4 regions of the Geobacillus sp. ZGt-1 genome follow, and region 1 is predicted to be linked to each of the others. Evidence: riboswitches for the same ligand, from Rfam matches in the RefSeq annotation. Region 1 holds a riboswitch; each other region holds the start of a gene.

Evidence for each region. Region 1 has a riboswitch for S-adenosylmethionine ahead of metK (methionine adenosyltransferase). Riboswitches for the same ligand answer to the same signal wherever they lie in the genome.
Region 2: linked by a shared signal. The riboswitch ahead of mtnK (S-methyl-5-thioribose kinase) and the one ahead of metK (methionine adenosyltransferase) in region 1 are both predicted to bind S-adenosylmethionine.
Region 3: linked by a shared signal. The riboswitch ahead of VU18_RS05975 (hypothetical protein) and the one ahead of metK (methionine adenosyltransferase) in region 1 are both predicted to bind S-adenosylmethionine.
Region 4: linked by a shared signal. The riboswitch ahead of VU18_RS13095 (methionine ABC transporter ATP-binding protein) and the one ahead of metK (methionine adenosyltransferase) in region 1 are both predicted to bind S-adenosylmethionine.

What each region holds. Positions count from the first base shown of each region.
Region 1 covers NZ_LDPD01000023.1:743,729-747,356, forward strand. Annotated here, with positions in the region: gene VU18_RS12450 (gamma carbonic anhydrase family protein) at 1-263, shown strand, start outside; gene metK (methionine adenosyltransferase) at 286-1,497, opposite strand; SAM riboswitch class I at 1,627-1,741, opposite strand; gene pckA (phosphoenolpyruvate carboxykinase (ATP)) at 1,960-3,546, shown strand.
Region 2 covers NZ_LDPD01000012.1:63,708-67,335, reverse strand. Annotated here, with positions in the region: gene VU18_RS04020 (pyridoxal phosphate-dependent aminotransferase) at 1-776, opposite strand, end outside; gene VU18_RS04015 (carbon-nitrogen family hydrolase) at 875-1,687, shown strand; SAM riboswitch class I at 1,782-1,950, shown strand; gene mtnK (S-methyl-5-thioribose kinase) at 2,091-3,281, shown strand; gene mtnA (S-methyl-5-thioribose-1-phosphate isomerase) at 3,364-3,628, shown strand, end outside.
Region 3 covers NZ_LDPD01000013.1:349,333-352,960, forward strand. Annotated here, with positions in the region: gene VU18_RS05965 (ABC transporter permease) at 1-5, shown strand, start outside; gene opp4A (oligopeptide ABC transporter substrate-binding protein) at 19-1,803, shown strand; SAM riboswitch class I at 1,854-1,958, shown strand; gene VU18_RS05975 (hypothetical protein) at 2,009-2,365, shown strand; gene VU18_RS05980 (VOC family protein) at 2,382-2,765, shown strand; partial or broken gene VU18_RS05985 (PaaI family thioesterase) at 2,946-3,447, shown strand.
Region 4 covers NZ_LDPD01000025.1:86,927-90,554, reverse strand. Annotated here, with positions in the region: gene gcvH (glycine cleavage system protein GcvH) at 1-316, shown strand, start outside; gene VU18_RS13115 (YusG family protein) at 392-628, shown strand; gene VU18_RS13110 (toprim domain-containing protein) at 727-1,086, shown strand; gene VU18_RS13105 (thioredoxin family protein) at 1,083-1,400, shown strand; gene VU18_RS13100 (hypothetical protein) at 1,546-1,893, shown strand; SAM riboswitch class I at 1,967-2,076, shown strand; gene VU18_RS13095 (methionine ABC transporter ATP-binding protein) at 2,164-3,192, shown strand; gene VU18_RS13090 (methionine ABC transporter permease) at 3,182-3,628, shown strand, end outside.

The DNA.
Region 1 (3,628 bases):
TCGGCATGGGCTCAATCATTTTGGACCGCGCGGAAATCGGGGAAGGCGCGTTTATCGGCGCCGGCAGTTTAGTGCCGCCGGGCAAAAAAATTCCGCCCAACACGCTCGCCCTCGGCCGGCCGGCGAAAGTCGTCCGCGAACTGACGGAAGACGATATCCGCGAAATGGAGCGCATCCGCCGCGAATATGTCGAGAAAGGGCAGTATTACAAAGCGCTGCAGCAACAGCGGACATCGTGCGCCGACAAAAAAGAGCTGCCGTGATCAGGCAGCTCTTTTTCTTTCATCACTTGTCCGCCAACGCCAGCGCTTGTTCTTTCAACAAGGCGGCTTTGTCGGTGCGCTCCCACGGCAGGTCGATGTCCGTACGCCCAAAATGGCCGTAAGCAGCCGTCTGTTTGTAAATCGGGCGGCGAAGGTCGAGCATTTTGATGATGCCCGCCGGGCGGAGATCGAAGTTGTTGCGCACGACTTCAATCAAAATGTCTTCCGACACTTTGCCGGTGCCGAACGTATCGATCGAAATCGAAACTGGGCGGGCGACGCCGATCGCGTAGGCAAGCTGCACTTCGCATTTGTCGGCCAGTCCTGCCGCGACGATGTTTTTCGCGACATAGCGGGCCGCATACGCCGCCGAGCGGTCGACTTTCGTCGGATCTTTGCCCGAGAACGCGCCACCGCCGTGGCGGGCGTAGCCGCCGTACGTATCGACGATGATTTTGCGCCCCGTCAACCCAGCATCCCCTTGCGGACCGCCGATGACAAACCGTCCTGTCGGGTTGATGAAATATTTCGTGTTCTCATCAAGCAGCTCCGCGGGCACGACCGGCTTGATGACCTGCTCTTTAATGTCGCGCTGGATTTGCTCTTGCGTAATTTCCGGATGGTGCTGCGCGGAAACGACGATCGTATCGACGCGCACCGGTTTGCCGTTTTCATCGTATTCGATCGTCACTTGCGTTTTCCCGTCCGGCCGCAAGTACGGCAAGACGTCCGTTTTGCGCACTTCCGCCAATCGGCGCGCCAAGCGGTGCGCAAGCGAAATCGGCATCGGCATCAATTCTTCCGTCTCATTGCAGGCGAACCCAAACATCAATCCTTGGTCGCCGGCGCCGATCGCTTCGATTTCCTCGTCAGTCATCTGACCTTCGCGCGCCTCGAGCGCCCGGTCCACCCCCATCGCAATGTCCGGCGATTGTTCGTCAATCGATGTCAGCACCGCGCACGTATCGGCGTCAAATCCGTATTTGGCGCGCGTGTAGCCGATCTCCCGGACCGTATCGCGGACGATGCGCGGAATGTCCACGTATGTTGATGTCGTGATTTCCCCGCTCACGAGCACCAGCCCGGTCGTAACGCTCGTTTCGCAGGCGACGCGGGCGTTTGGATCTTTTTCCAAAATGGCATCCAAAATGGCGTCAGAAATTTGGTCGCAAATTTTATCCGGATGTCCTTCCGTCACAGACTCTGAAGTAAACAAGCGGCGTTTGGCTGACATTCGGTTTGTTTCCTCCTCTTGGCATAATGTGGCGACACGGAACTCATTTCCCTTTTTCCCTTCGCAATATAAAAAACCTTTCCTGTAACGGCTGAGGAAAGGTCATGGCAATCGTATTGCTTCCTTTCACTCTTATCGTTCAAGGACTGCGCCTTGCCACAGGTTAGCACCATTTCACACATGTACAGTTGTGACGGTTGCTGGGCTTCATCGGGCCTGTCCCTCCACCGGCTCGGGATAAGAGTATCCGTTCAATGACTTATCTTATCGCAACGGAATCGGCAAAGTCAACTATCAAAATTCATTTTTTATCATTTCCAGCCGCGAAAATTCTTTCCTCAAGGAAACCAACACATTGGGCAAAATAAAGTTTGAAAAACCCACACAATTAGTATGGACTATTAATAAAAATGTGTTATACTATTTTCAAGAGTGATTACAAAAAGAAGGCAGGTTTTGAATATGGGGATCGCAAACATGACGAATAAGCTTGATTTATTGCTGCAAAAACCGTACGTGCATCATCAACTGTCCGTCGCCGAGCTCGTTGAGAAAGTCCTGCAACGGAACGAAGGACGGCTGACGCACACCGGAGCCGTCGCGGTGACAACCGGCAAGTACACAGGGCGGTCGCCGAAAGACAAATACATCGTCGAAGAACCGTCAACGAAGCAAACGATCGACTGGGGCGCGGTCAACCAGCCGATGTCTCCGGAGACGTTTGATAAACTGTACGACAAAGTGCTCGACTATTTAATGAAGAAAGATGAACTGTTCGTGTTTAAAGGCTTTGCCGGCGCCGATCCGAAATACCGGCTGCCGATTCAAGTCGTCAACGAATTCGCCTGGCACAACTTGTTCGTCCATCAGCTGTTCATTCGGCCGAGCGCCGCAGAGCTCGCCGCGCATGAGCCGCAATTCACCGTCATTTGCGCGCCGAACTTTAAAGCCGACCCGAAAGTTGACGGCACGCGCTCGGAAGCGTTCATCATCATCTCGTTTGAACGGCGCACCGTGTTGATCGGCGGCACCGAGTATGCCGGCGAAATGAAAAAATCGATTTTCTCGGTGATGAACTATTTGCTGCCGGAACAAGGCATCCTGCCGATGCACTGCTCGGCCAACGTCGGCCAGGAAGGCGACGTCGCCCTCTTTTTCGGCTTGTCGGGAACGGGAAAAACGACGCTCTCGACCGACCCGAACCGCCGCTTGATCGGCGATGATGAGCACGGCTGGTCAAACCGCGGCATTTTCAACATCGAAGGCGGCTGCTATGCGAAATGCATCAACCTATCGCGCGAGAAAGAGCCGCAAATTTTTGACGCCATCGGCTTCGGCGCGGTGCTCGAAAACGTCGTCCTCGACGACGCGACGCGGGTGCCGAATTACGACGACGGCACGCTGACGGAAAACACGCGCGCCGCCTACCCGCTTCAGGCGATCAAAAACATCGTCGACCCAAGCGTCGCCGGCCATCCGTCCACGATCGTGTTTTTGACGGCTGATGCGTTCGGCGTCCTGCCGCCAATCAGCAAGCTGACGCGTGAACAGGCGATGTACCATTTCTTAAGCGGCTACACAAGCAAACTCGCCGGCACCGAACGCGGCGTCACCGAACCGGAAGCAACGTTCTCAACGTGCTTTGGCGCACCGTTTTTGCCGCGCCCGGCCGTCGAATACGCGGAAATGCTCGGGCAAAAAATCGCCGAACACAACGTCCGCGTCTTTTTGGTCAACACCGGCTGGACAGGGGGACCGTACGGCGTCGGCAGCCGCATGAAGCTCGCCTACACCCGGGCGATGGTGCAAGCCGCCGTCGAAGGGGAGCTGGACAACGTCGAAACGGTGCAAGACCCGATTTTCGGCCTCGCCATCCCAACCCACGTCCCCGGCGTGCCGGATGACGTCCTGCAGCCGCAAAACACATGGGCTGACAAACAAGCATACGAACAAAAAGCAAAAGAGCTGGCGCAAAAGTTCCGCGCCAACTTCCGAAAGTTCGCCCATATCGACCCGACGATCGAAAAACTCGGCGGACCGCTCGTGTAACAAGAACCCGGCCGGACAGGGAACATCCTGTTCGGCCGGTTTTTCTGTTCTTTCCTCTGCTTTCGTCTCCGACACTGAATCG
Region 2 (3,628 bases), on a different contig from region 1:
CGCTCGTTGCCGACGGCAAACGCCACACGCCAGCCGGCCATATTGTATGTTTTCGAAAACGTATAAATTTCGACGCCGACGTCTTTCGCCCCATCGGCTTCCAGGAAGCTGACCGGTTTCCGGCCGTCAAAGCCGATCGCCCCATAAGCGAAATCGTGCACGACGGCAATGCCGTGCTTGGCGGCAAACGCCACCGTCTCCGCGAAAAATTCCTTTGTCGCCGTCGCACCGGTCGGATTGTTCGGATAGTTTAAAAACATGAGCTTCGCTCGGTCGGCGACCGACTCCGGAATGGCTTCGTAATCCGGTAAGAATCCGTTTTCCGAAGAAAGCGGCATCATCTCCATCCGCGCGCGGGCAAGCGCGATCCCCGACCAATAGTCCGGATAGCCCGGGTCCGGGACAAGCACCACATCGCCCGGGTTGACGAGGCAAAGCGGCAGCTCGACAAGCCCGGCTTTGCCGCCGAACAAGATGGCGACCTCGCGGGCCGGGTCGATCGTCACCCCGTACTCGCGCGCGTAAAACGCCGCTACGGCTTCTTTCAAAAACGAGTAGCCTTGAAACGGCGAATATTTATGGTATTTTGGGTTCGCGGCTGCCTTCTGCATCGCTTCGACAATGTGCGCCGGCGTCGGCTGATCCGGATTGCCCTGCCCTAAGTTGATCACATCATAACCCGCCTTGATCTTCGCACCGACTTTCGCCACGAGCGAGGCGAAAAACTGCTTCGGCAGCTGTTCAAGCAGTTCGGAAAAGGGAAATTCGATCGTCATCGTCCACACCTTCTCAAAAATTCTTGAAATTCTAGTGCAACATCATATATCGTTAAAAGCAAAATGTAAAGAAAAATTTTTTTCCGAGGTGAACGCTCATGACGATCCGCATCGCCTGCCTGCAGCTTGACATTGCATTTGGCGATCCAGCAAAAAACGAACAGCAAGCCGAACAGGCCGTGGAATCCGCTGCCAAAGACGGCGCTGACATCATCGTGCTGCCAGAGTTATGGACGACCGGCTACGATTTGACGCGCCTGGATGAAATTGCCGACGAAGGCGCCGAACGGGCGAAGGCGCTCGCTTCCCGATTGGCGCAAACGTACGGCGTCCATTTCGTCGCTGGTTCGGTCGCCAAAAAAACAGCCGCCGGCGTGACAAACACGATGATCGTGGCCGACCGCCATGGCCAAATCGTCGGCGAATACAGCAAACTCCATCTGTTCCAATTAATGGATGAACATTTGTATTTGCAGCCGGGAAGCAGCTTAGGCTTGTTTTCGCTCGACGGGCTTGCATGCGCCGGGGTCATTTGCTATGACATCCGCTTTCCGGAGTGGATTCGCGCCCATGCGTTGGCCGGAGCGGAAGTGCTGTTTGTCGTCGCCGAATGGCCGCTTCCCCGCCTGCACCATTGGCGGACGCTCTTGATGGCGCGGGCGATTGAAAACCAATGCTACGTCGTCGCCTGCAACCGGGCTGGCCGCGACCCGAACAACGTCTTTGCCGGCCATTCGCTCGTCATCGACCCATGGGGCGAAGTGATCGCCGAGGCGGACGAGAAGCCGGGCATTCTCTCGGCCGACATCGATCCCGCACTCGTTGCGGACGTCCGCGCACGCATCCCGGTGTTTGCCGACCGCCGGCCGCACGACTACGAAGCGGCAAAAAATTTTTTCAAAACGTATTGACAATCGATTGATCGACCATGTATCATTCGAATCAAACAACCAAACGATTGACAACATCGTGAAAATTGCAAAAACTGAATACGAGAAATCGGTACTCTTATCAAGAGTTGGCTGAGGGAATTGGCCCAATGAAGCCCAGCAACCGACCGTAATACTATCGTGAGATAGGGCGCACGCCAAGGGCGGCGCCGGAAGCGTCATGCTTCCGCAGGGCACGGTGCTAAGTCCAACAGAAAGACCGATGTCTTTCTGAAAGATAAGAGGCGCGAAGAACGAATGAATCTTCAAGCCTCTTTCCGTATGCGAAAGAGGCTTTTTCATTTGCCGGAAACGCCGAGATTTCAGCGCCGCGTCAGAACCGGCATTTGAAAACGAGCGAAATGAAAAAAGGGGGAACAAGGAAATGACCACTGTTCAAACATCGGTTTACGAACCGCTGACCGAACCGAAGGCGGTATCTCTCGCTGTCCGCCTCGGCCTATTCCGCGACGGAGCGCCGCTTGCCTGCCGCGAGATCGGCGACGGGAACTTGAACCTTGTTTTTCATATCGTCGATCAAGAAACGAAACAAGGCGTCATCATCAAACAAGCGTTGCCGTACGCCAAAGTGGTCGGCGAAAGCTGGCCGCTCACGTTAAAGCGCGCTGTCATTGAAAGCAACGCGCTGCGCACGTTTGCGAGCTACGTGCCGCAATACGTGCCGAAAGTCTACTATTCTGACGAATCGCTCGCCATTACGGTGATGGAAGACTTATCCCGTTTGCAAATCGCCCGCAAAGGGCTGATCGAAGGGAAAACGTATCCGCTTTTGTCCCAGCATATCGGCGAGTTTGTCGCCAAAACGGCATTTTATACGTCTGACTTCGGCATGAACCAGCAAGAGAAAAAGAAATTGGCGCAAAGCTTCGTCAATCCGGAACTGTGCAAAATTACCGAAGACCTCGTCTTCACCGACCCGTTTTTTGACCACGAAACGAACAACTTTGAAGACGAATTGCGCCCAGACGTTGAAGCGCTTTGGCGCGATGACCGACTCCACCTAGAAGCAGCAAAGCTGAAGCGCAAGTTTTTAACCGAAGCCGATGTGCTCTTGCATGGCGATTTGCATACCGGCAGCATTTTCGTAAGCGCCGACGAAACGAAAGTGATCGACCCAGAATTCGCCTTTTACGGTCCGATCGGGTTTGACCTTGGCCAATTTTTCGCCAATTTGCTGTTAAATGCGTTGTCCCGCTCTGAATTAGAGCGCCAACCGCTCTTTGACCACATCGACCGGACATGGGACGTCTTTGCGTCCGTGTTCTCAAACCTTTGGCGCACCGAGAGCGTGGAAACGTACGCCGCGACGCCGGGCTTGCTCGAGGACGTGCTCCGGCACGCGTTCATCGACGCCGTCGGCTTTGCCGGCTGCGAAGTCATCCGCCGGACGATCGGCCTCGCCCATGTGGCGGACCTTGACGGCATCGAGCACAAAGATGAACGGCTTGTTGCCAAACGGCATGCCCTCCGTCTCGGCCGCCGCTTGATCATTGAGCGCCGCGTGTTCACCGGAACGGAAGACTTCCGCCGCCTGTTTGCCGAAACGGAACAATAATGCCATACAATCGTCCGGGTCTCGACGCAAGCTGCGCGGCGCTGACCCGGACAAACCAAAAAAAAGAGAAAGGAAGATGGCGATGAGCACCTTTGCCATCCCACGCTCCGTTGAATGGCGCGAGACGCATGTGACGATTTTAAACCAGCAAAAGCTTCCATCCATCATCGAATATATCGACTTGCACACTCTGGAAGACGTCTATGAGGCGATTGCCACGCTGAAAGTGCGCGGCGCGCCGGCGATCGGCATCACCGCCGCCTATGGCCTGGCGCTTGCCGCTTTACGCTACGACACCGAATCGCTCGATGAATTCCGCCGTCGCTTGAAACGAGATCGTGACTACC
Region 3 (3,628 bases), on a different contig from region 1:
GATAAGGGGGAAGAAAATGTGAAGAGAAAATGGCTGGCGGCTCTCGCCGCGCTCTTGCTCGTGCTCGCCGGGTGCACGGGCAAATCCGACACAACGAGCGGAAAGGGCAACAATAACGAAAAACCGGCGGCTCAGAAGGAAGACATCAGCAAATTCCCGATGACGGTGAAAAACGACGGGAAAATCATCGACGGCGGCGTGTTGAAATACGGCCTTGTGTCCGATACGCCGTTTGAAGGGACGCTCAGCTATGCATTCTACACCGGAGCGCCCGACGCAGAGATTTTGCAATTTTTTGACGAGTCGCTTTTCCGGACGAACGGTGACTATGAAATTACAAATGATGGGGCTGCCACGTATGAGTTGTCGGATGATAAAAAGACGATGACAATCCATATTAAAGACAATGTGAATTGGCATGACGGCCAGCCGGTGACCGCTGAAGACTTGGAGTATGCGTATTTGGTCATCGGCCATAAAGATTACACCGGCGTCCGCTATGGCGATGCGCTCATCCAAGGGATCGTCGGGATGGAAGAATATCACAGCGGCAAAGCGGATAAAATTTCCGGCATTAAAGTCATCGACAAAAAGACGTTGACGATCACATGGAAACAGGCCAATCCGTCGGTGTTGACCGGCATTTGGGCGTATCCGCTGCCGAAGCATTACTTGAAAGACATTCCGATCAAAGACTTGGCGAAATCGGATAAAATCCGGAAAAACCCGATCGGGTTCGGTCCGTTTAAAGTGAAGAAAATCGTTCCGGGCGAGTCGGTAGAGTTTGTTCGCAATGATGACTACTGGGCTGGCAAACCGAACTTGGAAGGCGTCATTTTGAAAGTCGTCAGCCCGCAAGTCGTCCTGCAAGCGCTGAAAAAAGGCGAAATTGACGTCGCTGAGTTCCCGACTGACCAATATTTGAACGCGAAAGGGACGAAAAACATTCAGTTTATCGGTAGAGTGGATTTGGCGTACAACTATATCGGCTTTAAACTCGGCCATTGGGATGCGAAAAAGCAGGAAAACGTAATGGACAATCCGAAATTCCAAAACAAAAAACTGCGCCAAGCGATGGCGTATGCCATCAACAACCAAGAGGTGGCTGACCGCCTGTATCATGGCTTGCGCTTCCCGGCGAACACGCTCATTCCGCCGTCGTTCCCGGGCTATCATGACAGCTCCATCAAAGGATATACGTACAATCCGGAAAAAGCGAAACAATTGCTGGATGAAGCGGGATATAAAGATGTGGATGGCGATGGCCTCCGCGAAGATCCAAACGGCAAAAAATTCAAGATCAACTTCTTGGCGATGAGCGGTGGGGACATCGCTGAACCGCTGGCCAAATTTTATATGCAATGCTGGAAAGATGTGGGCCTCGATGTTCAGCTTGTAGACGGACGCTTGGCGGAGTTCAACTCCTTCTACGATATGGTCGAAAAAGACGATCCGAAAGTGGATGTCTACGCCGCCGCTTGGGGAACTGGAACGGACGTCGACCCGTACGGATTGTACGGCCGCAACGTCATGTTCAACTACTCGCGCTGGGTGAATGAGAAAAACGATGAACTGTTGGAAAAAGGCCATTCCGAACAGGCGTTTGACAAAGAATATCGTCGGAAAATTTACAGTGAATGGCAAAAGCTGATGAACGAAGAAGTGCCGGTCATCCCGACGTTGTATCGTTCGGCCATTTATGCCGTCAACAACCGCGTCGCCAACTTCACGGTCGATCCGGGCTCGAAACTGACGTGGAAAGATGTCGGCGTCACGTCCGAGCAACCGGAAGTCGAACAATGACGATTGTTGCCTTTGATGATGTATGATAAGATAGAAGATAAATTGCATACGTCTTATCAAGAGTGGGCGAGAGAACGGGCTTGATGACCCCACAGCAACCTGCCGCAGGCAAGGTGCTAACACCCGCAAAGCGGTTTCGCTTTGGATGATAAGAACGGCTCATGGCCCCTTTCGCATCATTCCGAGGCGAAGGGGGTTTTTGTCGATGGGAGGTGAAGGAGAAACAGTGGAGGAGGCGGTTTCGCTCCGCGCTTGCATGGCCGCTCATCTCCCTGCCGCAGCGTTCGCCGTTTGTGTCATGCGCTGTGTGCAGGCGGAGCTCATCCGGTTTGACCCTAAGGCGGCGGTGCATGTCGACCGTGGGGACGGATACGTTCATTTGTATGGGGAAGCGCAAGGAACAGCCTTTTCGTTGTTGTTGACCAACAGTGAGGCGGACGAATGGAAGGCGGACGGACCGTACGCCCTTGACCGCTACATATGGACAGAGCTTGGGAAAAAAGGGATTTTCCCGATGCAGATGACGCCGTATTTACAAGCAGTATGGTTAACTGAGTCATAGAAAGGAAGAGGGACGAATGGCAGTCAAAAAATTTGAACATGTCGGCATTCAAGTGAAAGACATCGAAGCATCGAAAGAGTTTTATCAAAATGTTGTCGGCTTGGAGCTGCTCGACGAAATGATTCATACGAACGGCACGATGAAATTGGCGTTTTTAGGGATTGGCGGCTCGATCATTGTCGAGCTGATCGAAGGATACAATCCGGATTTGCCGACGGAAGGAAAAGTGCACCATGTGGCGTTTACGGTGGAAGGCATTGAGCAGGAGAAAGAACGGCTTCAGTCGCTCGGTGTGCCGCTTGTGTGGGAAGAAATAACGACACTTCCGAACGGAGCAAAATATTTGTTCTTCCTCGGGCCCGACGGCGAATGGATCGAGTTTTACGAGCCTGCTCGATAAATGGCGTCACGCTAGGCGGCCAGCTGTTTGGGCCGCCTATGAATTTGCCGTCTGGCGATTGGCGCTTCGTTCCATTTTTCTTCGTATGGCCTTGCCTGCCGCTAGACAACAACCGTCCATGTAGGAGTCGTCGTCTTCTCGATTCAATGGTATACTAGAAAAAGAGAGGGGGAGGATGACGTGGAAGAAATGATCGTGCACGCGATTCAAGACGACTACCCTGATGAATTCGCCTGGTGCTACGGCTGCGGGCGTCTGAATGAACAAGGCCACCATTTCCGCACCGGGTGGCGGGGCGACAAAACGGTGACGGTGTATACGCCGCGTCCGGAACATACGGCGATTCCAGGGTTTGTGTACGGCGGGCTGATCGCCTCGCTCATTGATTGCCACGGCACCGGTTCAGCGGCGCTTGCCTTGCATCGGAAAAACGGCCATGAACCAGGGAGCGGGGAAACGCCGCCGCGCTTTGTTACTGCGTCGCTTCACGTCGATTTCGTCAAGCCGACGCCGCATGGAGTGCCGCTTGTCGCCGTCGGCACTGTGACGGAGATTCATCCGAAAAAATGGAAAGTGGACACCGAAGTGTTCGCCAACGGCGAACTGTGCGCCCGCGGGCAAGTCGTCGCCGTCGGGGCAAGTCGTCGCCGTCGTAATGCCGAAAACGTTTGTCCGTGGGTAACAAGCAACGAAAGGCGCCGGAGAGCGGCTGTTTTTGACAGCGCTTTCTCCGGCGCTTGGCAACTGGTCGAAAACGGCTGCGCCTCACCTCGTTTCGCCATTGAGGACTGATGATGTCATGAAAAAGGCAACTCGACAACGCCTCTTCTCAAGTGGGGAAACCTTGTGAAATTGGTTCTCCT
Region 4 (3,628 bases), on a different contig from region 1:
GCGCATCGGCATTACGGATTACGCCCAATCAGAGCTTGGCGACATCGTCTTTGTCGAGCTGCCGGAAGTCGGCGCAGAGGTTACGGCGAACGAGCCGTTCGGCAGCGTTGAATCGGTGAAAACGGTCTCGGAATTGTATGCGCCGATCAGCGGCACGGTCGTTGAAGTGAATGAGGCGTTAAATGACCATCCGGAGTACGTGAACGAATCGCCGTATGACAAAGCGTGGATGATCGTCGTCAAACCGAATGATTTGAGCGAAATCGACAATTTGTTGACGGCGGAACAATACGAGGCGATGATCAACGAAGGATAAACGTTCCTGCAATCTTCGCTTCGATTCGGGCACTCTATACATACCGGAATTTGATTGAAAAAAGGGGTGCTCGCGATGGCGCTGCAAACGACGCGCATAGATGTCACGGACCGGATCATCGGCAAACTGAACGGCCGCTCGCTGGAGTTGTACGAGGAAGGAGAGCTCATCGGGCGCCTTCCGCTTCCGGCGGCCGTCCCGTTGAAAAAGGGGTATACCGAACAAAACGGAAGAATTTACAAACAGGTGACCGCTACCGTTGAGCCGGACCAAAAATATGTCGATTGCGACGGGGAAGCGGGCTGGTGTTGAAAGGCAACGGTGGATGGCCGTTGCTTTTCATTTTCAACATTTGGCCGGCGCAAGACATACAATAATAGTATCCTCATTTGAAGTTAGGTGGGTCGGACATGCGACGCGTGGAAAAAGTGATCATCGTCGAAGGGCGATCAGACAAGCAAAAAGTGGCGGCGGTGCTGAACGAACCAGTCGTCATCGTCTGCACAAACGGCACGATCAGTGATGCGCGCCTTGAGGAGCTGGCCGATGAGCTGGAAGGATGCGATGTATACGTCTTGGCCGATGCCGATGAGGCGGGAGAAAAATTGCGCCGGCAGTTTCGCCGCATGTTTCCAGAGGCGGAGCATCTTTACATTGACCGGGCGTATCGCGAAGTGGCGGCCGCTCCGCCTTGGCACTTGGCGCAAGTGCTGTTGCGCGCTCGTTTCGACGTCCGCATCGAATCGCTCATGAGGGGAAGAGGCGAGTGAAAGCGATCGACCGAAACGATGTCATGCGAGTGGTGGAAGTCGAGCCGCTTCTGGCCCTTTACTTGTATACCCCGCTGTGCGGCACGTGCCAGCTGGCGCGGCGGATGCTCACGGTGGTGGAGCAGTTGTTTCCGGCGCTGCCGTTTTACGAAACGGACATCAACTATATCCCTGAGCAGGCCGTTGCGTGGAAAATTGAAAGCGTTCCTTGCCTGCTTCTTTTTAGGGACGGAACGGTCGCAGGCAAGTGGTATGCCTTTCATTCCGTTCCGTATTTGTACGAAGTGATTCAAGCCTGCTTGCCGTCCCGATGATTCGCCTTTTTTTGACGCTGTTTGACACATTTCTTGGGAAATGACAAAAACGGCGCTCGTTCGTCAACGGGTTGTCGAGATTTTTGTAAAGGATTTCTCCTCTTCAGGTGGAAGTGAAAAAATAAAAATGGGGGAGGGGATATCCATGGAAATGCGTGAATTAGTTGGGCAGTTCGTGGAACGGATGCAAGTGTTGCGCCATTTGGTGCCGATTTTGCCGGATGAGCAGCTGTATGTTCGGTTTGAAAGCGATGACGAAACCGCCTTGCTGTTGATCGGCAAGGAATCAGCCGCTAGAGGGATGGAAAACGATGAACGGAAAACATTGACGGTGCGCGGTTCCAAAGAGGCGCTCGCGTCCCTGCTGAACGGCGAACTGAAGCTGCAGCAGCTCGTCCGGCTGCGCGAAGTGCATGTATCGGGAAGCTTTCGTCATCTGTTGCTGCTTGAGTCGCTCCTCCATTTGGCTAAGCCTTATCGGGACGTCGGATAAAAAAGATGTTGACACGCTTCGACAGACAATGATACAATCACATTCGTAGTCAATTGAATAGGCGATTGTTGCGCTCTTATCAAGAGAGGTGGAGGGATGTGCCCAATGAAGCCCGGCAACCGTCAGCGCATGTGCTGAAATGGTGCCAATTCACACAAAGCGGCCTGCTTTGAGAGATAAGAGACGGAATGGTGCACAATACCTTTCTGTTCTCTGCGGGCAGAAAGGTTTTCTTTTTGCGCTCTGCCGCTTGGGGAGGAAGGTGAAACGATGATTACACTCGAACAAGTGACGAAAATCTATCAAGCGGCCAACGGTTCGGTCACAGCCGTCGACAATGTGTCGCTTGAGATTCGCGAAGGAGAAATTTTCGGCATTATCGGCTACAGCGGCGCTGGGAAAAGTACGCTCATCCGCTTGCTCAATGGGCTCGAGAAGCCGACGAGCGGCCGGGTGGTCGTCGCCGGGCGCGATATGACGCGCGTGAAAGGGCGGGAGCTGCGCAAGGCGCGCCAAGAAATCGGGATGATTTTCCAGCATTTCAACTTGCTTTGGTCTCGCACAGTCAGGGAAAACATTGCCTTTCCGCTTGAAATTGCCGGCGTCCCGAAAGAGGAGCGGAACAAGCGGGTGGATGAATTGATCGAGCTTGTCGGCCTTTCCGGGCGCGAGGATGCCTACCCGTCGCAGCTGAGCGGCGGGCAAAAGCAGCGGGTCGGCATCGCCCGGGCGCTCGCCAACAACCCGAAAGTCTTGCTGTGCGACGAGGCGACATCGGCGTTGGACCCGCAGACGACCGATGCGATTTTGGACTTGCTCGTTGACATCAACAAGCGTCTCGGGCTGACGATTGTGCTGATCACCCATGAAATGCACGTCATCCGCAAAATTTGCGACCGCGTTGCGGTGATGGAAAGCGGCCGAATCGTCGAGCAAGGCGAAGTGTTGCATGTGTTCCGCAACCCGCAGCAGCCGATTACGAAACGGTTCGTCAAGCAGCTGATCGAGCCCGAGGAGACGGAAGAGGCGATTTCCCATTTGTTTGGCCAATACCCGAGCGGGCTGATCGCGCAGCTGACGTTCGTCGGCGCGGCAGCCGGAAAGCCGCTCATCAGCCAGGTCGTGCGGCAATTTGCCGTCGATGTCAACATTTTGCAAGGGAAAATTTCGCAAACCCATCAAGGCGCCTATGGGGTGCTGTTTGTGCACCTCGACGGGGCGAGGGATGAAATCGACCGGGCGCTTGACTATATTCAACGCCAGCAGGTGGCGGTGGAGGTGATTCACGATGCTCGCTAACCTCCTGCCGAACGTGCAATGGGAGACGGTGTGGGCGGCGACGGTCGAGACGCTGTATATGACGGGAGTGGCGGTGGCGGCCACTTTCGTCCTCGGAATCGTTCTTGGCTTGCTTCTATTTTTGACAGCGAAGGGCAACCTATGGGAAAACCGGTTTGTCAATACCGTGGTTGCGGCGTTTGTGAACATTTTCCGCTCTATTCCGTTTATTATTTTGATCATTTTGCTCATTCCGTTTACAACATGGCTCGTCGGGACGATGCTTGGCGCCAATGCGGCGCTGCCGGCTTTGGTCATTGGGGCCGCGCCGTTTTACGCCCGCATGGTCGAAATCGCTCTTCGCGAAATTGATAAAGGCGTCATCGAAGCAGCCCAAGCGATGGGCGCCTCAACGTGGACGATCATTTGGAAAGTGCTGCTGCCGGAGTCATTGCCG